2 regions of the Stenotrophomonas sp. YJH_SMC_8 genome follow, and region 2 is predicted to be linked to the other one. Evidence: riboswitches for the same ligand, from Rfam matches in the RefSeq annotation. Region 2 holds a riboswitch; the other holds the start of a gene.
What was found. A riboswitch is a leader RNA that binds a small molecule or an ion and turns the genes downstream of it on or off. The one in region 2 is predicted to bind glycine.

Region 1 (15,510 bases), on a different contig from region 2:
CCACATCTACCTGGATGCGGACATGCTGCGCAACGTGCTGGCGACCGACCCCAAGGAAAGCCGCGAGCTGATGACCGTGTCGCTGCTGTGGCCGGTGCTGTTGCTGGCCATCCTGCCGATGGTCGTGCTGTGGCGCGTGCAGCTGCGCCGCCGCAGCTGGGGCCGCAGCCTGCTGTGGCGCGTCGGCTTCCTGGTCGTGGCAGCGGTGACCGCCGTTGGCGGTGCGCTGATCTCGTTCCAGGATGTCTCCGCGCTGATGCGCAACCAGCGTGAAGTGCGTTACCTCGCCACCCCGGCCAACGTGCTGCTGGGCCTGCCGCGTGCACTGCGTGGCGACAACCCGGTGCAGCGCGCGCCGAAGCTGCCGATCGGCACCGACGCCAAGGCCACGCCGCGCGCTGCGGCCAGCAAGCCTCGCCTGCTGGTGATCGTGATGGGCGAGACCGTGCGTGCGCAGAACTGGGGCCTCAACGGTGGCCGCAACACCACCCCGGAACTGGCCCAGGCACCGGTGATCAACTTCCCCGACATGCACTCCTGCGGCACCAGCACCGAAGTGTCGCTGCCGTGCCTGTTCTCGCCGTGGGGACGCCACGAGTACGACGAGAAGAAGATCCGTGCACACCAGTCGCTGCTGCATGTGCTGAACCGCGCCGGCATCGCACCGCTGTGGCGTGACAACCAGTCCGGCTGCAAGGGCGTGTGCGAAGGCCTGGAGTTCCAGTCGCTGTCCGATGCGACCACGCCGGGGCTGTGTGCCGATGGCCGCTGCATGGACGAAATCCTGCTGCAGGACCTGGCTACCCAGGTACGCGCAAAGCCCGGCGACCGGGTGGTGGTGCTGCACCAGCTGGGCAACCACGGCCCGGCGTACTTCGAGCGCTACCCGGCCGCCTTCGCCCGCTTCAAGCCAACCTGCGACACCCGTGACATCGGCCGCTGCTCGCGCGAAGAGATCACCAACAGCTACGACAACGCGGTGCTGTACACCGATCACTTCCTGAGCAAGACCATCGGCACGCTGCAGGGCATGCAGGATTACGACACGGCGATGATCTACCTGTCCGACCATGGCGAATCGCTGGGCGAAAAGGGCCTGTTCCTGCATGGCGTGCCGTATGCGATCGCCCCGGCCGAGCAGACCCGTGTGCCGATGACGATGTGGTTCTCGCCGGGCTTCGCCAGCAGCCGTGGGTTGGACCTGCAGTGCGTGCGCAAGCGTTCGGCGGCGTATACCGACCATGACAACCTGTTCCCGTCGGTGCTGGGCCTGATGCAAGTGAAGACGGCGCTGTACGAGCGCGATCGCGACGTGTTCGCCAACTGCGAAGGTTGAGGGTTGTTCGGCAGGGCTTGCAGCCCTGCACCCGCAGAGGCAACGTCAACCGCAACGGCTGAAGCAACAGCAGAAGCGGGTTTCCTGACGGTTGGCGGGGTGGGTCCGGTGGCGGGAGACGCCGTAAACCCGTCCATGGGGGCTTGGCCGCGGCATCCATGCCGCGGACACTCCCGCCACCGGACCCACCCCGCCTTCGACAGTTTTCCGCGATCTGTCGGAATGGCGTTCTGCTCTGGTGGGTGTCGACCTTGGTCGACACAGTAGAGCCACGCCATGCGTGGATGATTCATTCGATACCTGACAGATGTGTCGACCAAGGTCGACACCCACCAACAGCCGCCGCGATCTGTCAGAGGTGGGGCGGTGTCGGAGTGCGGGGTGTCAGCCGCATGGGCCCGAGGCATGCCTCGGGCGGGTTGGACAGGACGCCCAACCCCGGTCTTGCCGTGTGCGCAGGAAAGCGCACACGAGCAAGCGGCTGCCAAGCCTACAAGGACGTACTTGCGGCGTCCCCGCACTCCGACACCGCCCCGCCAAACCACGGATAGTCCGCTGTTGCTTCGGCCTTTGCCCTTGATTGAACGCCTCTGCGGGTGCCGGGCGCCGCCCGGCCGACTTCCGCCACTTGCGGTGGCAGCCACTGCCCACTAGCCTTCGGCCGTCGTTCACCACCCAAGGATCGCCCGTGAAGCACCGTCATCTCCTGCTGGCTTCGGCTGTCGCCGCCGCCACGCTGGCCCTGGTCGCCTGCAAGAAGGAACCCACCCCAGGCACCGATACCGCCAGCAGCAGCGCTCCGGCCGGCGAAACCGCCGACCAGTTCGTGGCCCGCATCAATGCCGAATTCAAGGCCGCCTACCCGGAGATGACCTCGGCGCAGTGGCTGTCCTCCACCTACATCAACAGTGATTCCGAACGCATCGCGGCCAAGGCCAATGAGCGCTCGCTGACCCAGCTCAACAGCTGGATCGAGCAGGCCGCCAAGTTCGATGGCAAGCCGATGAGCGAGGACAGCAAGCGCGCGATCCATCTGCTGAAGCTGATGTCCTCGATGCCGGCGCCGCGCGATCCGGCCAAGCTGGCCGAACTGACCCAGATCGCCACCCGCATGGAAGGTAGCTACGGTGCCGGCAAGTACTGCACCGATGCCAATGATCCGAACTCCTGCCGCCAGCTCGGCGAGCTGGAGCAGGTGCTGGCACGCAGCCGCGACTACGACAAGCAGCTCGATGCCTGGCAGGGCTGGCACAGCACCACCAAGAGCATGCGTGGCGACTACCAGAAGTTCGTCGGTTTGGTGAACGAAGGCGCCAAGGGCATGGGCTTCACCGATGCCGGCCAGATGTGGCGCAGCGGCTACGACATGCCGCCGGAGCAGATCGGTCCGGAAACCGACCGCCTGTGGGAACAGGTCAAGCCGATGTACGAGCAGCTGCACTGCTACGCACGCGGCAAGCTGGACAAGACCTACGGCAAGGACAAGGCGGAAGTGGGCAACGGTCTGATCGCCGCGCACCTGCTGGGCAACATGTGGCAGCAGGACTGGTCGAACCTGTGGGACCAGCTGGAACCGTATCCGGGCGCAGGCAGCCTGGACATCACCGCGGCGCTGGAAAAGCAGTACCAGACCAACCTGAGCGCCGCGCTGGCCAAGGCTGGCAAGGATGCCAACGTGGCCGCGCAGTACAAGGCGCAGCGCGAGGCCGAACTGCGTACCGCCAAGCAGATGACCGAGCGCGCGCAGGACTTCTACGTGTCGCTGGGCATGCCGTCGCTGCCGCAGTCGTACTGGGAAAAAACCCAGTTCATCAAGCCCGATGACCGCGACGTGGTCTGCCACGCCAGCGCCTGGGACATGAACATGGAAGGCGATGTGCGCACCAAGATGTGCATCAAGCCGAACGAAGAGAACTTCACCACCATCTACCACGAGCTGGGCCACATCTATTACGACCTGGCCTACAACCCGCTGCCGCCGCTGTTCCAGGGCGGTGCCAATGATGGCTTCCATGAAGCGATCGGCGACACCATCGTGCTGGCGATGACGCCCAAGTACCTCAGCTCGATCGGCCTGGTGGATGCGCCGACCGAGAGCCGCGAGGCGGTCATCAACAACCAGATGCGCATGGCGCTGTCCGGTGTGTCGTTCCTGCCGTTCGGCCTGATGATCGACCGTTGGCGCTGGGGCGTGTTCGACGGTTCGATCACCGCCGACAACTACAACAAGGCGTGGTGGGACCTGAAGGCCAAGTACCAGGGCGTGGCCCCGGCCAGCACCCGTGGCGAGGAGTTCTTCGACCCGGGCGCGAAGTACCACGTGCCGGGTAACACCCCCTACACCCGCTACTTCCTGGCGCGCATCCTGCAGTTCCAGTTCTACAAGGGCCTGTGCGACGCGTCGGGCTACAAGGGCCCGCTGCATGAGTGCACCTTCTACGGCAACAAGGAAGCCGGCCAGAAGTACTGGGCGATGCTGAGCAAGGGTGCCAGCCAGCCGTGGCAGGCCACGCTGAAGGAGCTGACCGGTACCGACAAGCTCGATGCCGGCCCGATGATCGAGTACTTCACGCCGGTCAACGAGTGGCTGAAGCAGCAGAACGAAGGCCAGATGTGCGGCTGGCAGGCCAACGTGGCCCCGGCGGCGAAATGAAAGAAGGGGCGGGTCCGCGAGGATCCGCCCCTGATGTTTCCGGTAGCGCCGGGCCGCGCCCGGCGGCTCTTCATCGCACCGCTGCGCTCGCCGGGCATGGCCCGGCGCTACCCACGGCGGATCAGCTGTTCTTCTTCGCCGCCATCGCTGCGGCCAGCTCGGCCTTGAATTCCTCGAAGGTCTGGCCCTTCTCCCTGGCTTCGGCCTGTGCGGCATCGCGCAGCGCGTCGGAGTACATCAGACGCACCGGCGTGCCATTGCGCTCGTGCAGCTCACCGGCCTGCATGATCAACGCCAGCACCTGTGCGGCGCTCTCGCTGTGGCCGGCAATGCGGCCATCCATGCCCAGTACCCATTCGCCGTCGCGGCGCACGACACCGGCCAGCAGGGTGCGCTGTGCATCGCGCAGTTCCGCATGCGGCTCCACCGGCGAGGCCTGGGCAGCGGCCTTGTTGGCGGCCTGCTTTTCCTGGCGACGGCGCTGGTCGCGGCGGGTCTTGGAGCTGGTGGACATGGTGCGGTACCGCTGCGAAAGGGGGGCGCAAGGATAGCGCACCCCGCCCGCCACGCCGCTTCACGCCCCTCAGTCCAGCACTTTGCCGTGCCGCCAGTAGCCCATGAAGGTGATCGCGCGGCGGTCCAGCCCGCAATCGCGGACCAGATGGCGACGGATCGCCATCACCGCCCCCGCCTCGCCTGCCACCCAGGCATACAGCGGCCCGGCCACGCTGGCATCGGCCTGCTCCCAGAGGATCTGCGCGTCGACATCGATCTCCTCCAGTTCGTCACCGGCAGACACCGCCGAGGCCGCTGCCAGCCGCGCCTGGACCGCCTGCAGCAGCGGCTGGCCGTGGGCCGCCTGACCACGCGGCAGCCAGACCAGTTCGGCCGTGGTCGGCGCCTTCAGCGGCACCGCATCGCCGGCCTGCGCCACTTCCAGCAGCGCCAGCGTGCGTGGCGGATCGGCCAGCGCGGCCAGTTCCTCGAGGATGCCAGCCACTGCCGGCAGCGCGGTTTCATCCGCCACCAGCAGCACCTGGCCGACACCCGCCGGCGGTTTCCATTCCCAGCCTTCGCTGCTGTCGGCACAGTCGGCATCGGGGGCCAGCAGCACTACGCGGTCGCCCGGCCGCGCGTGGATGGCCCAGCGCGAGGCCGGCCCCGTCTCGCCATGCAGCACGAAATCAACGTCGACCTCGCCCTGCTCGGCACGCAGCTGGCGGATGGTGTAGGTGCGCATGGGCGGGCGCTGATCGTCCGGCAGCGCCCGGTAGCGCGGATACCAGTCCTCGCCGCTGGGCACCTGCGGCACGTCCTGGCCGGGCAAGGGGAAGAACACCTTGATGCGCTGGTCCGGGCCTTCGGTCTTCATCCGCGCCACGTCGGCACCGGTGAACACCATGCGGTCCAGGGAAGGGGAAAGAACGCGGCGCTCCTTCAGCGCCACCTCGAACAGGCGGTAGGTCTGCTGCGCAGCCATGGGGAACCTCACGTAACGACATCGGATCGGCTGGCTGTCGTGCATCCACGCACCGGCTGGCTGGAGTGCCCAGCCTAGTCCGGTCGTTCCTCGCCGCAAGCGTTGCGGGCATCTCGGCCTGCCCTACCCCTGCGCGCTGCTCAATGGCCCGTGCAGGCTGCCTGCGCCGCGCGTTCACGCTGGTGTTCCCAGTACCAGAACACGAAGCCGGCAGCGAAGAACGCGGCCTGGCCCAGCGCCAGGTGCAGCGGGCTGGCACTGAGCAGCGGCGACACCACGCCGGCCACCACGGTGCTGATCATCAGCTGCACGAAGGCCTGCAGCGACGATGCCAGGCCACGCTGGTGCGGGTACATGTCCAGCACCGCCAGGGCCAGGATCGGGAAGATCAGCGACATGCCCATGCCGCCCAGGAAGATCGGCAGCACCGCCCACGGCAGCACGAACTGCGGCGACAGCGCCACGTAGCCGACATTCAGCAGCGCCGACAGCGCGCACAGGCTGAAACCGATGGCGACCTGGCGGGTGGGCGTGGTGTGCCCGGCCATGCGCCCGGACAGGAACGAGCCGGTGGTCATGCCGCCGATGGTGGGAATGAACAGCCAGGCGAAGCCCCCCTCGCCCAGATGCAGGTGCTGCATCACGAACACCGGCGCCGAGGAGATGTACAGGAAGATGCCGCCGAAACCGATGCTGCCGGCCAGCGCCAGGCGCAGGAAGCGCGGGTTGAAGCCGATGCACACGTAGTCACGCAGCAGCACCCGTGGCGACAACGGTACGCGTGCCTCGACCGGATGGGTTTCCGGCAGGAAGCGCGCGGTGGCCGCCAGCAGCACCAGCCCGAACACTACCAGGAACCAGAAGATCAGCGGCCAGCCGGCGCCGCTGAGCAGGATCCAGCCGCCGATGATCGGTGCGATGGCCGGGGCGATGCCGAACAGCATCGACACCTGGCTCATCAGCCGCTGGGCATCGTGGCCGTGGTACAGGTCGCGGATCACCGCGCGGCCGACGATCATGCCGACACCCGCCGACAGGCCCTGCAGCGCGCGGAACGCCAGCAGCGTGGTCAGGTCGGTGGACAGCGCACAGCCGACCGAGGCGCCGACGAACACCACCAGGCCGCCCAGGATCACCCGCTTGCGGCCCCAGGCATCGGACAGCGGGCCGTGCGCCAGGCTCATCAGGCCGTAGAACAGCAGGTACACGCTGATGGTCTGCTGCACCGCCACCTCGTCCACCGCCAGGCGCTGGGCCAGCTGCGGGAACGCCGGGAAGATGGTGTCGATCGAGAACGGGCCGAACATGGCCAGGCCGGCAAGCAGCAGGGCCATGCGGCGGGTGGAGGGAGCAACGGCGGCGGTCATGGAGGAAGCGTCCGGCAGGGCCATGCGGGGCACGCACGGCGGGCGCCGGTCCCGCTGCACGGGGACGGCGCCAGATGAATTCGGGTATCCGCCCATCATAGGCGGGGATTGCGCCCGGCGCCATGCAGCACTGCACAAAACGCACGCCCGGGCCATCGGCCATTCAGGCGCGGCGACCTGGGGCGGAGGCGGCCGCCGCGCCCGCAACGGGCTATAATCGGCGGGCAACACGGTGGGAGAAGCGGAACACCGCTGCCGAAGGCGCAACGCCCGTAATCGCTCAGGCCCGATACCACCCGTAACACAACTCTGGAGAGACCGGTTCGATCCGGCGCCGAAGGGGCAAGAAGCTGCGGTTTTCCGCGCTTTTAAACTCTCAGGCAAAAGGACAGAGGGGCGCCCCGCAGACCGCCGACCGGCGGCTTGTGCCCGTGCGTGTGCCCTTTCCTGACGGATCCTTCGCCATGTCCCAGAACACCCCTTCCCTGCGTGAGCTCGAGCACCACAACGCGTTCGTCGAGCGCCACATCGGCCCCAACGACGCCGAGATCGCGCAGATGCTCGATGTCGTCGGCCACGCGTCGCTGGATGCGATGACCGATGCCATCGTGCCGGCCAAGATCAAGTCGCCGGCGCCGCTGGCGCTGCCGGAGTCGATGACCGAAGTGCAGGCACTGGCGAAGATCCGTGCGATCGCCGACAAGAACACCGTGCTGCGCAGCTTCATCGGCCAGGGCTACTACGGCACCCACACGCCGAACGTGATCCTGCGCAACATCCTGGAAAACCCGGCCTGGTACACCGCCTACACCCCGTACCAGGCGGAAATCTCGCAGGGCCGCATGGAAGCGCTGATCAACTTCCAGACCCTGTGCGCCGACCTGACCGGCATGGAAATCGCCAACGCCTCGCTGCTGGACGAAGCCACCGCCGCTGCTGAAGCGATGACCCTGGCCAAGCGTTCGGCCAAGTCCAAGTCGGACACCTTCTTCGTGCACGACGCCGTGCATCCGCAGACGCTGGAACTGCTGCGTACCCGCGCCGAGCCCATGGGCATCGTGCTGCGCGTCGGCACCCCGGCCGAAGCGCTGGAAGCGGAAGCCTTCGGCCTGCTGCTGCAGTATCCGGATACCTTCGGCCAGGTGGGCGACTACAAGGCGCTGGTCGATGCCGTGCACGCACGCGGCGGCCTGGTGGCCGTGGCCACGGACCTGCTGGCCCTGACCCTGCTGGCCGCCCCGGGCGAATGGGGCGCGGACATCGTGGTCGGCAACAGCCAGCGCTTCGGCGTGCCGTTCGGCTTCGGTGGCCCGCACGCCGCCTTCATGGCCTGCCGTGACGCCTACAAGCGCTCGATGCCGGGCCGCCTGATCGGCGTTTCGGTCGATGCCCAGGGCAACCCGGCCTACCGCCTGACCCTGCAGACCCGCGAGCAGCACATCCGCCGCGAGAAGGCGACTTCCAACATCTGTACCGCGCAGGTGCTGCTGGCGGTGATGGCCTCGATGTACGCCGTCTACCACGGCCCGGACGGCCTGACCCGCATTGCCCGCCGCACCCATCGCCTGGCCTCGATCCTGGCCGCAGCGCTGCGCAATGCCGGCGTGCAGGTTGGTGGCGACTTCTTCGACACCCTGCATGTCACCGGCGTGCACGCCGATGAGATCCATGCCAAGGCCCGCGCCGCCGGCTACAACCTGCGCGCGATCGACAGCGACTCGGTCGGCATCAGCCTGGACGAAACCACCACCCGCGCCGACATTGTTGCCGTGGCTGCCGTGTTCGGTGCCACGCTGGATGTCGATGCGCTGGATGCCAGCACCGCCGATGCGCTGCCGGCCGGCCTGCTGCGCCAGTCCGCGTTCCTGACCCACCCGGTGTTCAACACCCACCACAGCGAGCACGAACTGCTGCGCTACCTGCGCTCGCTGGCCGACAAGGACCTGGCGATGGACCGCACGATGATCCCGCTGGGCTCGTGCACGATGAAGCTCAACGCCACCGCCGAAATGATCCCGGTGACCTGGCCGGAGTTCTCGCAGATCCATCCGCTGGTGCCGGCCGACCAGGCGCTGGGCTACAAGGAACTGATCGATACGCTGGAAGCGATGCTGGTCGAATGCACCGGCTACGACGCGGTCAGCCTGCAGCCGAATTCCGGCGCGCAGGGCGAGTACGCCGGCCTGCTGGCGATCCGCGCCTACCACCGCTCGCGCGGTGAGGGCCACCGCGACATCTGCCTGATCCCGGATTCGGCGCACGGCACCAACCCGGCTTCGGCACAGATGTGTGGCATGAAGGTCGTGGTCACCAAGACCGATGCCAACGGCAACGTCGACGTCGAGGACATCCGCCTCAACGCCGAGAAGTACAGCGACCGCCTGGCCGCGATCATGATGACCTACCCGTCCACGCACGGCGTGTTCGAGGAAGAAGTTGTCGAGATCTGCGAGATCATCCACCAGCACGGTGGCCAGGTGTACACCGACGGCGCCAACATGAACGCCCTGGTGGGCGTGGCCAAGCCGGGCAAGTGGGGTTCGGACGTTTCGCACCTGAACCTGCACAAGACCTTCTGCATCCCGCACGGCGGCGGCGGCCCGGGCGTCGGCCCGTGCGCGGTCAAGGAGCACCTGGCACCGTTCCTGCCGGGCAAGCTGGGTGACAACGGCCCGGTCGGCATGGTCAGCGCCGCCAGCTTCGGCAGCGCCTCGATCCTGCCGATCAGCTGGATGTACATCGCGATGATGGGCCGCGAAGGCCTGCGCAAGGCCACCCAGGTCGCGCAGCTCAACGCCAACTACATCGCCAAGCGCCTGGCCCCGCACTTCAAGACCCTGTACACCGGCCGCAACGGCCTGGTGGCGCATGAGTGCATCCTGGACGTGCGCCCGCTGGAGAAGACCAGCGGCATCGGCGCCGAGGACGTGGCCAAGCGCCTGATCGACTTCGGCTTCCATGCCCCGACCCTGAGCTTCCCGGTGGCTGGCACGCTGATGGTCGAGCCGACCGAGAGCGAATCGCTGCACGAACTGGATCGCTTCATCAGCGCGATGATCCAGATCCGCGAGGAAATCACCGCGATCGAAGACGGCCGCCTGGACCGCGAGGACAACCCGCTGAAGAACGCGCCGCACACTGCGACCGCGGTGACCGCCAGCGAGTGGACCCACGCCTACCCGCGTGAACTGGCTGCATTCCCGCTGGCCAGCCTGAAGCAGAGCAAGTACTGGCCGCCGGTGGCGCGCGTGGACAACGTGTACGGCGACAAGAACGTGATGTGCGCCTGCATCCCGGTCGATGCCTACAAGGACGATGAAGTCGAGGCATGATCGACAAACGGCCCGCGCAAGCGGGCCGTTTTTTTTAAAGAGTGTGGACCAAGGTCCACACCCACCATGATCCGATCACGGGTCCGGCATCTGCCCTAGGCTCAACTGCCACGACACCCCGAAGCGGTCCTGCACCCAGCCGTAGCGGTTGCTGAAATCGTAATCGCCCACCGGCATCAGCCAGTGCCCACCCTCGCCCAGCACCCGCGCGGCGCGCTCGAACTGCTCGGCACCGGAACACTCGACGAACAGCGAGATCGACGGGCTGAAGGTGAAGTCGTGCACGTCCAGGCTGTCAAAGCACAGGTAGTGGGTGCCACCGAGCAGGAAGATGGCCTGGCGGACCTGCCCGGGCACGCCGGCGCCGGCGCCATCGGGATGGCGTTGCAGGGCCAGCAGGCGGAAATCGGCAAAGGCTTCGGCGTACAGAGCCAGCGCGGCCTCGGCCTGGCCGGTGAACATCAGGAAGGGACGGCTGCGCAGCATGCGGTACTCCCGGTCGACGGGCCGATGACGGCCTATCTGCACACAGTGCCACGCGGAATGTGTGCCCGCTGTAGAGCCGAGCCCATGCTCGGCCGGCGACCACGCAAACAGCAGCCGACCACAGGGTCGGCGCTACAGAAAACTCGGCGACCGCAGCCGACCGTGGGGTCGGCTCTACCCGATCAGGCCTCGCGCATGCGCCGGGCGATGGCGCTGCCGGCGGCGATGGTGGCGGTCAGCGCCACCATCGACAGGAACTGCAGGCGGGTGTGCGACTCGCTCAGCAGCAGGCCGAAGATCAGCGCCAGGATCGCCAGCGCGCACACCGTCAGCCACGGGAAGCCAGCCATGCGGAACGGCAGGCGGGTGCCCAGGCGATCCGCGCGGCGGCGCAGCACCAGCTGCGAGACCAGCGACAGGGTCCACACCAGCAGGCAGGTGGAACCGACGATGTTCAGCAGCACCGGCAGCACCCGGTCCGGGAACAGCAGTTCCATCACCGTGGCGGCGAAGCCGAACAGCACGCTGGCCAGCACGGCGATGACCGGCACCTGGCGCGGATCGGTCCAGCCCAACACCGCCGGCGCTTCACGACGCTGCGCCAGCGAATACATCATGCGCGAGGCGCCGTAGAGATTGGCATTGAGCGCCGACAGCAGCGCGATCACCGCAATCAGCGTGATGGCGGTGCCCGCACCCGGGATACGGGCGATATCCAGCACCGCAGCGAACGGCGATTTCAGCGCCTCGCTGGTCCAGGGCACCACGGCGATGATCACGCTCAGCGAGCCGATGTAGAACACCAGGATGCGCCAGGCCACGGTGCGGATGGCACGGGCAATGCTGCGTTCCGGGTCTTCGGTCTCCGCCGCCGCAACGGCTACGATCTCGGTACCACCGAAGGCGAACACCACCACCAGCAGCGCAGCACCGATGCCGGCCAGGCCCTTCGGTGCGAAGCCGCCATGTTCGGTGAAGTTGCTCAGGCCCGGCGAGGTCACCTGCGGCAGCCAGCCCATCAGCAGCGCCACGCCGATGGCGATGAAGGCCAGGATCGCCGCGACCTTGAGGATGGCGAACCAGAATTCGAACTCGCCGAAGTTCTTCACCCCGAGCAGGTTGATCGCAGTGAAGAACAGCATGAAGGCCAGCGCCGCCATCGGTACAGGTACCGCCGGCCAGACAGTGGCCAGCAGACCGGCCGCCCCCACCGCTTCGGCAGCGATCACGATCACCAGCTGCACCCACCACAGCCAGCCCACGGTGGCACCGGCGGTGGCGCCCATGGCATCGGCGGCATAGACCGAGAACGCGCCACTGGTTGGTTTGGCCGCCGCCATTTCACCCAGTGCGTTCATCACGATGATCACCAGCGCGCCAGCGACCAGATACGACACCAGCACCGCCGGACCGGCCGCCTGCACGCCCACGCCCGAGCCGAGGAACAGGCCGGCGCCGATGGCGCTGCCCAGGCCCATCATGATCAGCTGGCGGGGCTTGAGCGAATGTCCGAGGCGGGACGGCGAAGCGGTCGGAATCGAGTTGGGCATCGGCGGGGCTGGCGGCGGGCTACAGGGGCGACACCTTACCCTGTCCCATGCCCGCGGGGATAGGCACAGCGCAGCAGGCCGCTCAGGCCAGTGCGGGCTCGCCGACGTTGCCGCCGATACGGGCACGGTAGGCGCGCGGCGAGAAACCGGTTTCAGCCTTGAACTTGCGGGTGAAGGCGCTCTGGTCGCTGAAACCACAGGCCTGGCCGATGCTGGCGATGCTCTCGTCACCGTGCAGCAGGTGCATGGCCATCTGGATCCGCAGCCGGGTCAGCACCTGCTGCGGGGTCATCTGGAACACCTTGCGGAAGCTGCGCTCCAGCTTGGACAGCGAAAAGCCGGTGATGTCCAGCAGGGTCTGCATGCGCACGTTCTCGGCGTAGTGCGCGTTGAGGTGGGCCAGTGCCAGCCGCAGCTGTTCGTACTGGGTACCCAGGCTGTCCTTCTGGCCAAGGTCGCGGGAAATGCCGATCAGCCCCTCGATGGCCCCATCGACCACCAGCGGGCGCTTGCAGGTCAGGCACCAGCCTGGTTCGCGGTTGGCGAACAGGTGCAGCTCCATCAGGTTCTCGATGACCTCACCGGACAGCACGCGGGCGTCCTGATCGACGTAGTCCGCGCTGAGGCCGGTCGGGTAGATTTCGGCCGCGGTGCGCCCGATCACGTCCTTGCGCGCGCGCAGGCCCAGCCGCCGCAGCATGGTCTGGTTGACGTGGGTGTAACGCCCCTGAAGATCCTTGATGAAGAACAGCACATCCGGGATGGCGTCGAACAGGGCTTCGATGTCGGCGGGCTCGACTCGCATGCGGCAAGCATAGCCGAGGCCCCTTGCCGGTGCGATCACCCTTGCGGGACTTGCGCTTAACGCCGCCAGGGCCACCGTGGAGGCCAGTCCCCACTGGAGAACCGGCCATGCCCCGCGGTGACAAGTCCGCCTATACCGAAAAGCAGAAGCGCCAGGCCGAGCACATCGAAGAGAGCGAGCGCGAGCGTGGCGCCAGCGAAAGCACCGCCGAACGCATCGCCTGGGCCACCGTGAACAAGCAGGACGGTGGTGGCAAGCGCAGTGGTAGTGGGCGCAAGGTGGCGAAGGAGGCATCGGCGAAAAAGGCCACCCGCAAGGCTGCTGCGAAGAAGACAACGGCGAAGAAGGCACCGGCCCGCAAGACAGCCACGAAGAAGGCAACAAAGAAGACGGTGGCCAAGAAGGCCAGCACTCGCCTCGCGTAGTGCTGCTGCGAAGAAGGCGGCGAAGACCCGTGCGGCGAAGAAGACCGTGCGCAAAGTGGCGGCGAAGAAAGCGGCACGTACCCGCGCGCGCGGCTGAGAGCATCGTTCAGGGCGGCAGCATCCTCATCCACGCGGCAACTTCGGCAGCAGCTGCGTCCGCACGTGCCTGCAGCAGCAGATGTGGTCCCTCCAACGACACATGCCGGGCATCGGGCAGCAACGCCTGCAGCTCGGCCACGCTGGGCGACCACAGCAGGCGGTCCTGTAGGGCATGCAGACACAACGTTGGCACTTCGATTCCCGGCAGCAATGCGCGTACGTCGACCCGCAGGGTCGCTGCGGCGCGTTGCCGCAACGTGGTCGCCGGAATCTGAGCCAACGCATCGCACAGCAACGACGTGTGCTCACGGGTGCGCCACCGCCCCAGCAGCAGGCGCGCCAGCAACGCCACGGGAGGTAGGGGCCAGGCCGGCGTCAGCAGGGCTGCGCTGGCTGCCGGCAATGGCACCGGCCGACGCGCAAAGGTCGCGGCAAGCACCAGTCCGCGTAGCCCGGCGGGCTGTCGCGCGACAAGTTCAATCGCCAACGGGCCCGAGAAGGACTCGGCAAGCAGAATGAAGGGATGGCCGGGCAGCTGCGACCACAGCCGTTGGGCTAGCGTGGCGTGATCCTGCCCTCCCTGCGCAGGCAACGTGATCGCCTGCGTCGTCAGCCCATGAGCCTGGAGTGCTGACAGAAACGGGGTCGACAGCCTGCCGGAGCCATCCAGGCCGGGCAGCATCAGCACGTGCTGCGGCGTGGGCGATGCTGAATCACGGCCCGGCTTTTCCTCGCTCCCGATTCCCATGTCACCTCCATTGCTGGCAAGCATCGCCCACATCGGCAGGCAACGAAAACTCTACTCCTGTTGTCCTGCTGCTTTGCCGGTCAAGGTTGAGCAATACTGCCCGCTCTGCCGCCGGATGCGGCTACCAAGGAGAGCGGTTGATGCGATGGACCTACGCGCTGGCCATGATGGCCATGATGGCCATGATGCTGCCACTGAACAGCTCCGCCAGCGATGGTTGGATAAATGGGGACGGCAAAGCGATGCCGGATACCGATGCAATGAAATCCAGCGGTGGCTTTGCGGCGTCGCTGCTGGTCACCTCCGATGCCGACTGGCAGGCCAAGTGGGATACCCCACCAGAGATCACTCCAGGTTTTACCGAGGCCAAAGAAGTCCACCTGGGCGGTGAATTGTTCCTGCTGACATTCCTGTCCAACCCCCAACTGGACGAGAACCGCGTACCCAAGGTGCACTGCGATCTGCGCATGCTGCGCCCGGACGGCAGTACCAGCATCGACGAACGCGAAGTTCCCTGTTTCACCGCTGCCCTGCCCGGCCCGCCAACCCTGTTGTACATGACCAACCTGCACCTGAAGTTCGTGGCCGAGGCCAGTGATCCGAAAGGCACGTGGACTGCGCAGGTGGTGGTCAAGGATCTGCTGCGGAATGTGAGCCTGCCTCTGCAGGCTCGCTTCGACGTCCGTTGAACGGAGGCGTGCGGATGAAGATGCGGCGATTACTGAGCTGGACCGGTCTTGCGCTTTGCGTGGTCTACCTGCTGTTGACCGCATGGCTGGTTCACGGCGCACAGTCGGATGCGGACCCGAAGGGGGCCTATATCCTGATGTCGCTCCCCATCACCCTGCAGTCTGCTGCACTCGATGCCATCGGCGCAGGCAGCCTGCTGTACGGCAAACCCTGGTCGACCGCGTATGCAGTGCTGGTTCCGCCAACACTGCTGTTGCTGTATGCAGCCGGCTGGCTGATCGAACGCTCCGCGCGCGGGCGCTAGCTAGCGGCACCGATCGTTTGCGTGCATGCGATGCCCTGCATGCGGGGCATCGCATGCAGGGCGTCATCCAACATCCAGTTGCAGGTTGCTTACGCCGCCCGCGCGGGCATGATGGTCATGCGCGCGCCCTGCTCCAGCTGGAACACCGACACCGACGTGGTCAGTGCATGCGCCTGTTCTTCCAGCGCGCGGCTGGCCGCGGTCGCTTCTTCCACCAGTGCGGCGTTCTGCTGGG
Region 2 (15,510 bases):
AATCGTCATGCGCGTGTACTTCGAGAAGCCGCGTACCACGGTGGGCTGGAAGGGCCTGATCAACGATCCGGACCTGGATGGCAGCTTCAGGATCGACAAGGGCCTGCGCATCGCCCGTGGCCTGCTGCGCGACATCAACAAGCTGGGCCTGCCGGCCGGCGTCGAGTTCCTCGACGTGATCTCGCCGCAGTACATTGCCGATCTGGTGGCCTGGGGTGCCATTGGTGCGCGCACCACCGAAAGCCAGGTGCACCGCGAACTGGCCTCGGGACTGTCGTGCCCGGTCGGCTTCAAGAACGGCACCGATGGCAACGTGAAGATCGCCGCCGACGCGGTGGGTGCGGCCTCCAATCCGCATCACTTCCTGTCGGTCACCAAGCAGGGCGGCACCGCCATCGTGTCGACCACCGGCAACCCGGATTGCCATGTGATCCTGCGCGGCGGCAAGCAGCCGAACTACGATGCGGGCAGCGTTGCCGAGGCCTGCCAGGCGCTGGCCAAGGCCAAGCTGCCGACCCGCCTGATGATCGACGCCAGCCATGCCAACAGCCTGAAGAATCCGGACAACCAGCCGAAGGTGATCGAGGACATCGCCGTTCAGTTGGAAGACGGTGAACAGCGCATCGTCGGTGTGATGATCGAGAGCCATCTGGTCGGCGGCCGCCAGGAACTGGTGGAAGGCCAGCCGCTGGTCTACGGGCAGAGCATCACCGATGGCTGCATCGACTGGGACACCACCGTGACGGTGCTGGAGCGACTGGCTGCGGCCGTGCGCGCCCGTCGCGAAGTGAAGGTGTCCGAAGCAGCCTGATGGAAGCCGCCTGAGTGCGGCACGTGTGTGGATGGCGGCCAGCGCCTGCGGGGGTGCGGCCGCGATCAGGGTCGGTCGGAGTTGGAGGCCGATCCGTCCGCACCGGCGATGCGCCTGGCGCTGCGTATGTGCGACAGCGCCAGGTACATCGCCGGGGTGGTGATGCCGGTTTTTGCAGAGTCGAGCCATGCTCGACTCTACGAAGAGGCTCAATGCACTTCGTCGTGATACACGAACTTCGGCATTTCCCAGCGGTAGTGGATCGCCAGCAGGCGCAGTGCGAAGCCGCCGCCGAGGCAGCACAGGATCGCGGTGGCATCGGCCACGCCCAGGTGCAGCAGCAACAGGTAGGCCGCGCCGGTCAGCAGCGCGATGATCGCGTACAGCTCCTTCTGGAAGATCAGCGGCACCTCGTTGCAGAGGATGTCGCGCAGCACGCCACCGAATGCACCGGTCAGCATGCCGGCAATCAACACGATGGGCGTGGCGTGCCCAGCCTCACGCGCGATGGAGCAGCCGATCAGGGTGAAGGCGATCAGGCCCAGCCCGTCCAGCACCAGGAAGGTGCGGCGGAAGTGGTGCATCCAGCGCGCCACCCAGGTAGCGATCAGCGCCGCGCACACGGTGAAGCCCAGGTATTCGGGATGCTTCACCCAGCCCAGCGGGTAGTGGCCGAGCAGGATGTCGCGCAGCGAACCACCACCGAGGGCGGTGACGCAGGCGATCATGACCACGCCGAACAGGTCCATGCGGCGGCGGCCGGCGGACAGCGCGCCGGTCATGGCTTCGGCGGAAATGGCGATCAGGTAGATGATGGACAGCAGCATGGGGCAGGCTCCGGGCGCGGTGGGGCCGGCCATGCGCGACTACCGCCACTGCCTGCGCAATGACGGGATGACGATGACCGGTGCCGCTCCCGCTGTCCTTTTGCCTGAGAGTTCAGCGGCGTGGGCCGCGTGCCCCTTCGGCGGATCGTCCCGGGCATGCCCGGTGACCTCTCTCCAGCTCGGCGAGTCGAATGCATGGTTGGTGGGATTCCAGCCCACCGGCCTGAGCGATCATGGGAGCCTGCGCCTTCGGCGGGCGCCAGCGCGGCGCCTCTCTCCTGCATTCGGCCGCCAGTATATCCGCTGCAGTGCAGCACGGCATAATCCCGGCATGGCCCCGTCCCCCCGCCCGTGGTTCCTGTACCTGCTCGAATGCCGTGATGGCAGCTACTACGCGGGTATCAGCACCGACGTGGACGCACGCTTCGCCGCCCACCAGGCGGGCAAGGGCGCGCGCTACACCCGGGCCCGGCCGCCACTGCGCGTGCTGGCCGTGCGCGAATACCCGGACCGTTCCGCCGCCTCGCGCGCCGAATGGCAACTCAAGCAGCAGCCGCGCGAGCGCAAGCTGGCCTGGCTGCAGGCCTTGGACGCCCGGCTTCTGTAGAGCCGAGCCCGCGCTCGGCTGCTGTTCCGCCTGCCCGTTGCAGGACCCGGGCAGGGGCTCGGCCCTACGGTAGATCCACGCCATGCGTGGATAGGCCTTGTCCATGCCATGATCGCCGCACCCATCGACACATGGATCCGTCCGATGAAGAACCGCGGGATGTTGCTGTTGACTGCCTGCGTGGCCCTTCTGGCCTGCACCCAGGCACCGTCGCCACCGCCACTGCAGCATGGGCAGATCGGCACCGCCGCTGAGCTGGCCGCGTACGGCCCGAGCACACCCGAACCGATCCACCTGCGTCGTGACCGGGTCCCTCCCGATCTGGTCGATCTGATCCCGTTCGCGGAAAAGTGGGGGATCGGCGATGACGTGCTTCGCAACGAAATGCAGGAGCGCGCCACTGACGCGGAAAAGCAGGCATTGGCGGATGCGCTGGCGGGGCGCCATGCGCGCATCACCGCCTGGTTGGACAGCTTCCCGCAGGGGCAGCCCATGTCTGAAGAAGCCGCTGCGTTCATGTACATGCAGCTGGGCACCGACGAAATGCGCCTGATGCCGTAGATCCACGCCATGCGTGGATGCGGCTTGCACATGCCATGATCGTCCAGCCCTCAGCGCTGGAGACCCGGATGTCCACGATCGCCCTGCTGTTCGCCCTTTCCGCAGCCACAAGTCCTGCCGCCGACCCGGCCACCCTCGCGGCCATCGAAGCCACCTGCCACGACTATGTCGATGGCCAGCTGGAGGCCGACCCGCAGCGCGTCGCCCGTTCCCTGCATTCGGACCTGGCCAAGCGCGCGGTCCTCGGTGATACACCCGATGAGCGCCTTGGCCTGCGCCGGATGTCGAAGGAAGAACTGGTCTCGTTGACGAAGCAGGGCGCGTTGAAGACTCCGAAGGAGCAATGGGACCGCCGCTGCACGGTGCTGGACGTGACCGGCAACGCCGCCTCGGTGCGGCTGGAAACACCGTGGTTCGTCGATTACTTCCACATGGGGCGCTTCGGGCAACGCTGGGTCATCGTCAACGCGTTGTGGTACCCGAAGCCGAAGGCGCAGTGACCGATGCGTGCCGCGGCCCGGGCGTGGATCGCGCTGCTTCTGCTGTTGACCTTCCTGGCCCTGTTGCCGGGCCTGGTGTATCTGCTGGGATTGGTCGCGACCGAGGGCCGGCCGCAACCTGTCGATTCCGCGCGGAGCGGCGGCGCGTGTGGTGCTGCGAGCTACGCCCACCACGTACCGATGGATCCATGGCGATTCATGGCGCGCCACGTGGGAGTGAATGCGAAGGTGAACGTGCCCGATGTCGAACTCGAAGCTTCCTGGATCGCACGCGTCCACCTCGGGCACCATCCACGCCACAGCATGCTGCGCTGGCACCTGAGCTCGGCAGCATTGACCATCTGGATCACCCGGCACTGGTCGTCACGGCAGATCGCCGGCACGGCTCGGGCCCAAGGGTACTGCCCGCCCCGACCGTCGCATGGACGCGGATCAGACTGACCGCGCCTGCTGGGACAGGGTGCTCTGGTGATCCTGCTCCTCCTGCCGGGACCGCGCATCGGTCTGTCGATGTGCGTCATTCAGCGACTGCAGCTGCGCCAATGACGTGTCCACAGGAGTGGCAAATGCCTGCGCGGCCGGCATCTGTGCCCTGAGATGGGCCGGGTCGGACGGATCGCCCTGCACGACGAAGAGCGTTTCCGCCCTGCCATCCTGCGAAGGCGAGGCGCCCAGCACGACATGGTCGATGCGTGTCAGCCCGGCCTCGCGGGCCAGGCAGGTCGAACTGGCTGCAAGGCGTTGCGCGTTCTCGCCGAAAGGCTGGGCCTGGCTGTCTTCCAGGCGTCGTACCGCCTCCTCGGCCTGTTGCAGCAGCGGGTCGGAAAGCGCGGCACGCCGACGCTCCGGTTGTGCGGGTTCGACGTGCAGCAGCTGTTCGGGCATCCCGTTGCGCGGGGCGCGGTTGAGGTCGATGGAGCCGTCGGCATTCTGCTGGCGATGCAGTTCCGCACGCGGCACGGTGGACCACTGGCCATCGATGAAGGCGTGGCCGCGACCGTCCCGGTTCCAGATCACCAGATCATCGCCGGAGGCGTACAGGCCGGCGGTGGCCGGCGAGTTGCCTGCCGCCTGCGGGCGGCCCCAGGCATGTGAGCGCCCGTGCTGCAGGGCATCGAGGTAGGCCGGTGCCTCGGTGTTCTGCAGGAACAGGGTCTTGATCACCTCGTAACGATGCAGGGCCTCGGGATGTGCACGATCGGCGGCCAGCGCCACCGGGCTGGCCAGCGGGTCGGCGGAAACACCGGCGAACACATCGCGCATCGGATTGCCCGGCCCTGCGGCCCGCAACCGGTTGAAGACCTCGGTGCCCTTCAGGGCGTGCTCAACGCCGCTTTCCAGGTAGTCGGGCTGTTCCCTGCCGCGTACGACGCGGTTGGGAAGCATGCCGTCGATCCGTGTCTTGATGTCATCCACGCTGGCCAGGTCGCCGCTGGCAATCGATCGCAGAACGCCAGGATAGCGGCTCAACCCTGCCTGGTTCTCCAGCTTCATCAGCATGGTGGCGAGCTTGGCCTGGTCATCCAGCGACGCATGCTGGTACAGGTCGGTGCTGCGCAGCTGCTGCATCGCGCCGCCAGGATCCCGGCGGCCATCGCCGTGGCGGAGCAGGCGGTCGACCTGGCTGACATCGTGTGCATGCACGAACGCAACACCGCCGCTGGATGCGAGAAAGGTGTTCAGATGGCCGCGGATGTTCCCATCCAGGGCGCGCCCGTTCTGCGCCCTGATGCCGTCGCCATCGCGCTGCAGGTCGGAAACCGTCTGCTGCCGCTGGTGTGCATCAAGCTCCAGAGAGGGCTGCTGCTGGCGTGCCCAGCGCTGATAGGCGTCCACCAGCTGGGTCGCCACCTCCGGGTGCTGGCCCAGATCGATCTGCAGCGTGCCGATGGAGAAACCACTGTTGCCCACCGGCGTCATGACATTGCCGCTGATGTTGCCGGCGAAGGACAGCTGATAGGCCACATTGCGGCCGGCGTTGCTGCCCTCGGACGCCACGCCGATGGCGAAGTAGGCCAGTGTGCGCAGCTGCGCATCACTGAGCTGCGGGCGATCCTGCGGTGCCGTGCTCATGGGTTGTTCTCCCTGCCGTTGGCGGTGCGTCCACACAACTTCAGCGCTTCGCGCACGGATGCGATGAGGGCGACGTACTCGTCCGCTGCAGCCGGTGACATCCCGTCTGCAAGTTCGTCATCGCTGCGCGCGGCGTCCTCGGCATAGGGCGACAGTGCGGCCTGGCAGGCTGCGTTGTTTCCTGCCTCATGCTGGGCCGAAGCGATCGCCAGCCTGATGTCGGCGATCGTGCTCAATGGAAGCGTGTCCGCGCAGGACGCCTGGAGCGCTTCCAGCGTGCTGGCGGTGCCGGCGGCGGAATACGGCGCGGTCTTTTCAGCGGCCTTGCGCAGCGCGGCGGCAACGTTGTCCGTCATGCAGCGGTCGCTCACCACAAGGTAGTGGCCCTTGAATCCTCCGTTGCTGCCGCAGTAGGCGGCGCAGGCATCGCCCGTGCGCGTACCGATCTCGATGCCCTGGGCGGTAGGTTGCATCGTGAGCAGGCATTGCGCTGCGCCGGGTGCGGGATCCACCGCGACAGACTGCAGATCGTCGCCGAGCGTGCCCGCCAGGCTGCATCCGGCGCCGGAGGATTCAGTCTCCAGATGGAACTGCAGCGATGTGCTGCCAGGGCGTGCCTGAAGCAGCAGCTGTCCCCATCCTCGTTCGGTCGAGTAGGTACCGGGTGACAGGCGCGGAGAGGGTGCTGGCGAGGGGGCGGAGACTTCCGCCTGCGACTGCCCCGCAGGACAGCCGGAGAGCAGGGCGGCCGCGATCAGGGCGGGCAACCATTTCAGCAGGTCCATGCGGCTTCATTCCATGAGCGACCGGCTTACGCTAGCAGCCCGTGCGTGAAGGCCGCCGGGGCCCGGGGCCTAGCGCCTGGGCCGCCGGTCGTCCTGGTCATCGCCGAAGATGATGCGCGCGCTGCGCTGGTAGCTCCAGTACGCCACCGCCCAGTTCAGCAGCACCACGATGCGGTTGCGGAAGCCGATCAGGAAGAATACGTGCGCGGCCAGCCAGAACCACCAGGCCAGGATGCCCGACAGCTGCAGTCGGCCCAGGTGCACGATGGCGGCCATGCGGCCGATGGTGGCCAGGTTGCCGTAGTCGGCGTACTTGAACGGACCGGGTTCGGGCTTGCCGTGCAGGCGAGCGCGGATGACCTCGGCCACGTACTTGCCCATCTGCTTGGCCGCGGGCGCCACGCCGGGCACCGGCTTGCCGTTGGCCTGGTTCAGTGCGGCCAGGTCGCCGGCCACGAACAGCTCGGGATGACCAGGCAGGGTCAGGTCCGGTTGCACCTGCACGCGTCCGGCGCGGTCCAGCGGCACGTCCAGCGTGCGCGCCAGCGGCGAAGCGGCCACGCCGGCGGCCCACACCACGGTGCGTGCCGGCACGAACTGATCGCCGAGCTTGAAACCCTGGCTGTCGATGTCGCTCACCGGGGTACCCGTCAGCACTTCCACGCCGAGCTTTTCCAGCTGCCGGCGTGCCTTCAGCGACAGCACTTCCGGGAACGAGGACAGTACGCGCGGGCCCGCCTCGACCAGCCGCACCTTGGCGCTGGCCGGGTCGATGTGGCGGAATTCATTGCGCAGCGTATGCCGCGCGATTTCGGCCAGGGTGCCGGCCAGCTCGACGCCGGTAGGGCCGCCGCCGACGATGGCGAAACTCAGCCACGCCGCTTTCTTTGCCGGGTCCGGTTCGGCCTCGGCGCGTTCGAAGGCCAGCAGCAGCTTGCGGCGAAGCGCGATGGCATCGTCCAGCGTCTTCAGGCCGGGCGCATCATCGGCCCATTGGTCGTTGCCGAAGTAGGCATGGGTGGCGCCGGTGGCCAGCAGCAGGCTGTCGTAGTCCAGCGCGCTGCCATCGGCCATGCGGATCTGCCGGGCCTGCTTGTCGATGGCCACCACTTCGCCCAGGCGGACTTCCACATTGCGCTGGTGGCCGAGGATGTGGCGCAGCGGTGCGGCGATATCCGGCGCGGACAGGCCTGCGGTGGCCACCTGGTACAACAGCGGCTGGAACAGATGATGGTTGCGGCGGTCGACCAGGGTGATGCGTATGCGCTCGCGTGCCAGGGCACGGGTGGCCCAGAGACCGGCAAAACCGCCGCCGACAACGACCAGGTGGGGAACGCGCTCACGACTCATCGACTCACTCCAGTGGGGGCATTGGGGGAAGCGCCTGGCATCTTCTCACGGCGACCGCCTGTCACGTCAGCGCCCGCGTGGATCGGCGATACTCGGGTTCAGGCAACCGCCCGCGAGGAGTCCATGAGCGAACCGGAAAAGCGCATCGCCCTGTTGATCGACGCCGACAATGCGCCGGCCTCGAAGATCGACGAAGTGCTGGCCGAAGTGGCCCGCTACGGCGTGGCCAACGTGCGCCGCGCCTACGGCAACTGGAAGAGCCCGCGATTGAAGGGCTGGGAAGCCGTGCTGCACGAATACGCGATCCGCCCGATCCAGCAGTTCGCCTACAGCAAGGGCAAGAACGCCTCGGACATGGCGATGGTGATCGATGCCATGGACCTTCTGTACGCACGCAACCTCGATGGCTTTGCCATCGTCTCCAGCGATGCGGACTTCACCCCGATGGTGATGCGCCTGCTGACCGATGGCGTGAAGGTGTATGGCTTCGGCGAGAAGAAGACGCCGGAACCCTTCGTCAATGCGTGCTCGAAGTTCACCTATCTGGAGGCGCTGGGCCAGACCCATGCCAGCGTGCCGGATACCGAACAGGCATCGAGCGAACAGGCATCGAACGAGCCGGTGGCCAACGACGATGCGCGCCCGCGCAAGAGCGGTGCGGAAATGCGCAGCGACACGCGGCTGGTGAAGATGCTGCGCCGCGCGGTGTCCGCGGCCGAGGGCGAGGATGGCTGGTCGCACCTCGGCCCGGTCGGCAGCCAGATCGGCAACCAGGCGTCGTTCGACCCGCGCAACTACGGCTACGGCAAGCTCAGCGATCTGCTGGCGGCGATCGGCCTGTTCGAACTGAAGAAGGATGGCAAGTCGTCCTATGTGCGCGCGCTGCCAAAAAAGAACCGGTAGTGCCGGGCCATGCCCGGCGGACGGCCAACACGGTCATTCCGCACGCATATCTCCACCCGATCAGGCGTATCGTTGCCGCTCGCATTGCCAGCAAGGAAAACCCGCATGTTGAAGATCTGGGGCCGTCGCAATTCCAGCAACGTCCGCAAGGTGCTGTGGTGTGCCGAGGAGATCGGCCTGCCGTACGAGTCCATCGAAGTCGGTGGCAGCCACGGCGGCACGCAGACGCCGGAATACCAGGCGATGAATCCCAACAGCCTGGTGCCGGTGATCGAAGACCACGGCCTGCCGCTGTGGGAGTCCAATGCCATCGTGCGCTACCTGAGCGCGCGCTACGCGCTGGGCACGCTGTACGCTGAAGACCCGATGGAACGCGCCCAGGCCGAGAAGTGGATGGACTGGAGCACCTCGCGGATGGCGCCGCTGTACAGCGACCTGGTCTGGGGCATCATGCGCACCGCACCGGCCGACCGCGACGAATCGCGGATCAATGCGGCCATCGTGCGTGCCGGGGACTATCTTGCGATGGCTGATGCAACCCTGGCCAGGCAGCCGTGGCTGTCGGGCGATACGTTCGCGATGGGCGACATCCCGCTGGGCTCGCAGATCTACGCGTGGTTCGAATTGCCGATCCAGCGCCCGGAGCTGCCGCACCTGGCCGAATGGTATGCCCGCCTTCGCGAGCGTCCCGCCTACCAGCGCGGCGTGATGTCGCCGCTGACGTAAGCGCTGGCGTTCGGGGTCAGAGCCCTCTCTGCGAGAGGGATCCGACCCCAATACCGCGGGGTCGGATCCCTCCCGACGGGTGGGCTCTGACCCCTCAATACAGATCCGTCGGATCCACATCCAGCGACCAGCGCACCTTGCGTGCTTCCGGCAGCGCGTACAGCTGTGGCACCAGCTGCCCGAGCACGCCGTGCAATGGCGGCCGCTGCACGGCAGACAGCAGCAGCTGCGTGCGCTGGTAACCGGCCCGCCGCGGCATCGGTGCCGGCATCGGCCCATACGCCTCCACCACGTTCTGCTCGCCCAGCAGCTGTCGCGCTGCCAGCAGGAACGCGTTGGCATGCTCCACCTGCTGCGCTTCGGCGCGCATCAGCGCCAGGTGCGCGAACGGTGGGAATCCGGCGGCCTGGCGCTGGTTCAATTCAGCCTGCGCGAAGGGGTGGTAGCCACCGCTGACCAGGGTTTCCAGCAGCGGGTGCCCCGGGTGATGGGTCTGCAGCCAGACCTCGCCGGGATCACGTGCACGGCCCGCACGGCCCGCCACCTGGATCAGCTGCTGCGCCAGCTTCTCGCTGGCGCGGAAGTCTGCCGAGAACAGGCCCTCGTCGATGCCGACCACCACCACCAGGGTCAGCTTGGGCAGGTCGTGGCCCTTGGCCAGGATCTGCGTGCCGACCAGGATGCCGGGCTGGTCGCCCAGTTTCGCCAGCTGTTGTTCCAGTGCATCGCGGCGTGACGTGGTGCCGCGGTCGATGCGCACCACCGGGAAATCGGCGAAGGCAGCGGTGAGATGTTCTTCCAGGCGCTCGGTGCCGATGCCCTGCGGTTGCAGCGCCAGGCTCCCGCACGCGGGGCATGCCAGCGGCGCTGGCTGCCGCGCGCCGCAGTGATGGCATTGCAGGCGACGGCCACCGCCATGCACGGTCATCGGCGCATCGCAGCGGTTGCACGGTGCGGTCCAGCCGCAGTCGTGGCACAGCAGCACCGGTGCGTAGCCACGGCGGTTCTTGAACACCAGCACCTGCTGGCCGCGCTGCAGGTGCTCGCCGATACCGGCCAGCACATCGGCCGAGAGGCCGTCATGCAATGGCCGCTTGCGTACATCCAGGATGCGCACGCGCGGTGGCCGCGCATCACCGGCACGCTGCTTCAGGCGCAGGTGGGTGTAGCGCCCGGCATAGGCGTTGTGCAGCGTTTCCAATGAAGGCGTAGCGCTGCCCAGCAGCACCGGGATGCCCAGCGCCTTGGCCCGCACCAGGGCGAAATCGCGTGCGTGGTAGCGGATGCCATCCTGCTGCTTGTAGCTGCCGTCATGTTCCTCGTCGACGATCAGCAGGCCGGCCTGCGGCAGCGGCGTGAACACCGCCGAGCGGGTGCCGACGATGACCCGCGCTTCGCCGCGGGAGGCCGCTGCCCAGACGCGCGCGCGCTCGTTGTCGTTCAATCCCGAGTGCAGGGCATGCACGGCGATGCCGAGGCGGCCGCGGAAGCGTGCCAGGGTCTGCGGGGTGAGGCCGATTTCCGGCACCAGCACCAGCGCCTGCTTGCCTTGCGCCAGGCAGTGGATGATGGCCTGCAGGTAGACCTCGGTCTTGCCGCTGCCGGTTACGCCATCCAGAAGGAACGGTTGGAAGCCCTCGACTGCGTTGATCGCCGCCACGGCCTCGGCCTGGTCCGGGTTGAGGGTGGGGCCGGGCAGTGGCTGCGCGTGCTGCGGTGCCACGCTCAGCGCCACGCGCTCGGCCAGTTCCCGCTTGGCGAGGCTGCGCGCGGCGGTGCGCCAGTCGTCCATGCGTTCGCCCAGCACGTCTTCATCGACGATGGCGTCGGCCAGCAGTTCGGCCAGTTGCCGGGGGCGGCTGCCGGCACGCAGTTTTTCGCGCTGGGCGCGCCCTTCGGCGGTCAGCTGCCAGCCCCAGTGATGGGTGTCGGGCAGGGCGTCGCCATGGCGCAGCGGGCCCGGCAGGGCGGTGCTCAGCACCTCGCCCAGCGGTGCATGGGTGTAGCGCGCCAGCCATTGCAGGCTCTGCCACAGCTCGCCCTGCAGCAGCGGTTGCGGGTCGCACCAGGCCAGGGCCTGGCGCAGTCCCTGGCCGTCATCGGTCTGGCCGTGGCCGGCCACCACGCCGACCAGCTCGCGGTTTCCGAACGGCACCTTCAGGCGGCAGCCGACCACGACCGTGGGGCCATCGCCCTCCGGCGACAGGTAGTCGAACAGGCGTGGCAGCGGGACGGGCAGGGCGACCTGCAGGGTCGGAATGGGTGAAAGCATCGGGCCAGTGTAACGGGCCATGCGCGCGCGAATGGCAGGGGGCAGAGGCGGCCGGGGAGCCCCCGTTGAATCATAAATGTCACCTAAATATCGGTGTCCATTGGAGATTCAGTCTTATCCACATGTTCTGTGGATAACGTTGTGCGTTACCGGTCGACGGGAACGCAGGAGGCCGATGGCGACGAGCTCACGCTTGGGTTGGTCAAAAAATCGCCACACTTCAAAGTCATTCAAAATCAACAACTTGAGTGTGAAACATTGCTGAAACAGAGTGAATTCAGCTGGATGCCGCAGTTTTCCCCGGGGCGGGCGTGGTGCTGTGCACAACCTGCAGCACGAAGTGCCTTTGGGCGCAAGTCCTACGGGTGCCGATGGGCTGCCGCTATCATGCTGGCAGACCTTTGGAGTGACCGATGACGGCTGTGCCCGCCCCTGTTTCCTCGACCGCGGCCGGCGCGCTGTCGGCGTTCCTGCGCGGCGTCGAGCGCCGCGCCCTGGTGGTGGCTGAGCTGCAGTGCGGCGACGCCGCGCGTGCCGAGCAGACCCTGGTGGCGGTGATGCGCGCCTTTGCCGCGGTCGCCAGCGACCTGCCGATGGCGCAGTGGCCGACCCGCTTCTGGACCCTGCTGGGCCAGCGCCAGGCGCTGCGCGAGCCGGTGGGCGGCCAGTGGCTGCCGCCGTTGGCTGCGCTGGGCGAGATGGGGCCGCTGCCACGCTTGGCACTCCTTCTGCGGGTGGGCGGCAGTCTGGACGAGGGCATCGCCATGCGCGTGCTCGACCAGGACGAAGCGGGCTACCAGCACCTGCTGGCCGATGCCTGCCCCCGCGATGCACACGGCCAGCCCGATGCGTCGGCCTGGCGCCAGCTGGCCGAACAGGTGCAGCTGCGCATCCGCGACCTGCCGGCCAAGCGCCTGCAGCAGCTGCAGCAGCCAGCTGCACCAGCCGCCAGCAATGAAGCTCCCTCGACCAGTTGGCGCGCACCACAGCGCGATGATCGTGCGGCCGCCCAGGGCAAGCGGCGGCGTCCCAATGCCAGGCCGCGCTGGCGCGGTCCGGCGATCCTGCTGGTGACGGTGGCGGTGCTGTTGGCCGCGGCGCTGGGCTGGCGCTACTGGCAAGGACATTCATCCGGTAGCGACGCTCCACTGCCGGACGGTGTCGTGGGTGAAGCTGGCCCGGTCACGGTGGAAGCGCTTCCGCCGAGCAAGGTCAACGCTACGCCGGATGCGACCCCGGCCCAGGCCTCCGACGACGCCACGATGCTGGCTGACCGCGACTATCCGCTGGTGGCTGATGCCGATCTGTATGCCTGGACCGCCGCCGGCGGCCCGCTGCCGGTGGACGAGTCGCAATCCAAGCCGAGCCGGCCGGAGCCGGCCAGCGCTACGCTGGAAACGGCTGCCGCCGATGAATAAGACGCTGTTCGCCAGCCTGCTGCTGGCCCTGCCGCTGTCGCTGTCCGCTGCGCCGCAGACCTTGAACGTGCCATTGCCGCCGCCGGTGCCGGCCACCTCATCCGCCCCGCCGGCCGCGCCCGCATCGTTTGCCCAGCTCGATGCTCCGCAGCAGCGTCAGCGCCGAGCCGACTACGCGGCCTGGCGCGCCCTGCCGGAGAGCGAGCGGGAGCGCATCCGGCAGGCTGCGGCGCGGTTCAACGCGCTGCCGGCAGACCAGCAGCAGCGTCTGCGCCAGCAGTTCCAGGCGCAGGACCAGGCGTTCCGTGAAGGCTGGCGGCTGGGCCCGCAGCTGGGACTGGAGTTCCCCAAGCTGCACGGCCTGTTCGGCTTCGTGCCACCGGAACAGCGCGAGGCCGCGCTGGCCGTGCTGCGCCAGCTCAGCCCGGCGCAGCTGGCCCAGCTGACCCTGGTCGCGCAGCGCACGCCACCGCAGGAACGCGACACGGTGCGTGGCGCGTTCCTCGCCGTGCCGGCCGCCGAGCGCGACACCTGGCTCAAGCGCCAGGCTGGCCAGTAAACCCGAAGGCGTAGCGTCGACGGGTAACCTCGACAGGGTAGAGTCGACTGTCAGTCGACTTCCGCGCGCAGCGCGGGGTTTTCGCGGTCCTGTATGAAGAGCAGTCGACTGACAGTCGACTCTACCGCAGCGAGGCCTGCCGGAACCCAGCATTCACGCCATGTCATGGGAATGCGCGCGCTGCGCGCGTAAGATGACCGGCCGCAACCCGGTGCCTGTGCCCTTCGCGCGCAACCGTAGTTCGCGTCAAGCACCTTATGTCTACTGCAACCTCCACGCCGCGCTTCAGCAAGGAAGTCGGCGCCACCGGTCTGCTCGCCCTGCCGCTTGTGCTCGGGCATGTGTCCACCGGTCTGATCTCCTTCGTCGACAACGTGATTGCCGGCCACCACGCCACCGCGACCCTGGCTGCGGTGACCATCGGCACGGCGCTGCTGTGGCTGCCGATGCTGATCCCGATCGGCACCCTGATCTCGCTTACCGCCTCGGTGTCGCAGCTGCATGGCGCCGGCCGCGAGCGCGAGATCGGCCCGCTGTTCCGCCAGGCACTGTGGCTGGCGCTGGGCCTGGGCCTGATCATGTTCACCTTCCTCACCGTGGTGCCGCCGCTGCTGCCGGCCTTCGGCATCGCGCCGGACATCGTGCCGGGTGCCACCGCGTTCCTGCATGCGGTGCGCTGGGGTGGCCCGGCGTTGACCCTGTACTTCTGCATGCGCTACCTCAGCGAGGGCATGCACTGGACGCTGCCGACCATGCTGCTCGGCTTCGGCGGCCTGCTGGTGCTGGCACCGATGGGCTACGTGCTGGCCAACGGCAAGCTCGGCTTCCCGGAAATGGGCGCCGAGGGCCTCGGCATCGCCTCGGCAGTGATGATGTGGCTGCAGGCCATCGCGTTCGCCACCTACCTGTGGTTCACCAAGCGCTTCGCCCACCTGCAGCTGTTCTCGCACTTCGAGGGGCCGCGCTGGAAGGCGATCTGGGAGCTGCTGCGCACCGGCCTGCCGATCGGCATCACCGTGCTGATGGAAGGCGGTCTGTTCATCGTCACCGCGCTGCTGATCGGCCGCCTCGGTGCCAATGAAGCGGCCGCGCACCAGATCGCGATCAACGTGGCGCAGCTGTGCTTCATGATCCCGATGGGCGTGGCCGAAGCCACCACCGTGCGCGTCGGCCATGCGGTCGGCCGGGGCGATGGTTTCGGCGTGCGTCGTGCGGCGTGGGCCGGCTACGCGATCATCATGGGTACGCAGACGCTGTCGGCGGCGGTGCTGCTGTTCGGCCACGATGCCATCGTTGGTGTCTACACCAACGACCTGGCGGTGGCCGGCCTGGCCTCGACGCTGCTGCTGTACGCGGCCACCTTCCAGTTCCCGGATGGCATCCAGGTGTTGTCGGCCGGCGCGCTGCGCGGCCTGAAGGACACCCGCGTGCCGATGTTCATCGCCATGTTCGCGTACTGGGGCCTGGGCATGCCGCTTGGCGCCGGGCTCGGCCTGGGCCTGGGCATGGGCCCGCAGGGCATGTGGATCGGCCTGATCGTCGGCCTGACCGCCGCCGCCATCCTGATGGGCTGGCGCCTGCGCCGCAGCAGCCTGCGCATCGGCCAGTCGATGCTGTCCTGACCTCCCGTTCCCGCCCCCCCCCGTGGCGGGCGATCCCCTGACTTGTGTCCGATGCCGCATCACGCGGCACCGGCTATGCTGGTACCACGGCAAGAAGCCATCCGGAGCGCTCCATGAATCAACCCGTGCCCCCGCTGCCCCCGGCGCGTCGCAACCCCGTCGCCAGTTTCTTCATCGGGCTGTGGGACGTCATGAACTTCACCCGCCGGTTGATCCTCAACCTGGTGTTCTTCGGCCTGCTGTTCCTGCTGCTGGTGATGTTCGTCATCGCCGCCGGCATGGGCGCCGGCGCCAGCAAGTCGCTGCAGGACCGCACCACCCTGGTGATCGCGCCGGAAGGCCGCCTGGTCGAGCAGTTCAGCGCCGATCCGGTCAGCCGCGCGCTGGCCAAGGCGGTGGGCGACAACGGCGCCGAAGAGATCCAGCTGCGCGACCTGCTGCGGGTGATCGAGTCGGCCAAGGAAGACAAGAAGATCGAGCGCGTGGTGCTGGAGCT

Region 1: another riboswitch for glycine. It lies ahead of gcvP (aminomethyl-transferring glycine dehydrogenase); the one in region 2 lies ahead of AC5P88_RS06840 (trimeric intracellular cation channel family protein).

What each region holds. Positions count from the first base shown of each region.
Region 1 is NZ_JCAFUL010000012.1:54,718-70,227, forward strand. Features, by position in the region: gene AC5P88_RS15455 (phosphoethanolamine transferase) at 1-1,336, shown strand, start outside; gene AC5P88_RS15460 (M2 family metallopeptidase) at 2,025-3,989, shown strand; gene AC5P88_RS15465 (hypothetical protein) at 4,111-4,503, opposite strand; gene AC5P88_RS15470 (siderophore-interacting protein) at 4,573-5,469, opposite strand; gene AC5P88_RS15475 (multidrug effflux MFS transporter) at 5,610-6,836, opposite strand; glycine riboswitch at 7,136-7,238, shown strand; gene gcvP (aminomethyl-transferring glycine dehydrogenase) at 7,301-10,168, shown strand; gene AC5P88_RS15485 (VOC family protein) at 10,244-10,654, opposite strand; gene AC5P88_RS15490 (amino acid permease) at 10,837-12,204, opposite strand; gene AC5P88_RS15495 (helix-turn-helix transcriptional regulator) at 12,287-13,009, opposite strand; partial or broken gene AC5P88_RS15500 (hypothetical protein) at 13,117-13,531, shown strand; gene AC5P88_RS15505 (alpha/beta fold hydrolase) at 13,541-14,281, opposite strand; gene AC5P88_RS15510 (hypothetical protein) at 14,422-14,970, shown strand; gene AC5P88_RS15515 (hypothetical protein) at 14,985-15,275, shown strand; gene AC5P88_RS15520 (methyl-accepting chemotaxis protein) at 15,365-15,510, opposite strand, start outside.
Region 2 is NZ_JCAFUL010000004.1:239,320-254,829, reverse strand. Features, by position in the region: gene AC5P88_RS06845 (3-deoxy-7-phosphoheptulonate synthase) at 1-811, shown strand, start outside; gene AC5P88_RS06840 (trimeric intracellular cation channel family protein) at 1,021-1,638, opposite strand; glycine riboswitch at 1,723-1,826, opposite strand; glycine riboswitch at 1,840-1,929, opposite strand; gene AC5P88_RS06835 (GIY-YIG nuclease family protein) at 1,970-2,245, shown strand; gene AC5P88_RS06830 (hypothetical protein) at 2,405-2,806, shown strand; gene AC5P88_RS06825 (nuclear transport factor 2 family protein) at 2,875-3,306, shown strand; gene AC5P88_RS06820 (hypothetical protein) at 3,310-3,747, shown strand; gene AC5P88_RS06815 (XVIPCD domain-containing protein) at 3,739-5,379, opposite strand; gene AC5P88_RS06810 (hypothetical protein) at 5,376-6,164, opposite strand; gene AC5P88_RS06805 (NAD(P)/FAD-dependent oxidoreductase) at 6,234-7,514, opposite strand; gene AC5P88_RS06800 (NYN domain-containing protein) at 7,638-8,417, shown strand; gene AC5P88_RS06795 (glutathione S-transferase family protein) at 8,523-9,143, shown strand; gene AC5P88_RS06790 (primosomal protein N') at 9,238-11,415, opposite strand; gene AC5P88_RS06785 (hypothetical protein) at 11,829-12,833, shown strand; gene AC5P88_RS06780 (DUF3106 domain-containing protein) at 12,826-13,392, shown strand; gene AC5P88_RS06775 (MATE family efflux transporter) at 13,650-15,014, shown strand; gene sppA (signal peptide peptidase SppA) at 15,128-15,510, shown strand, end outside.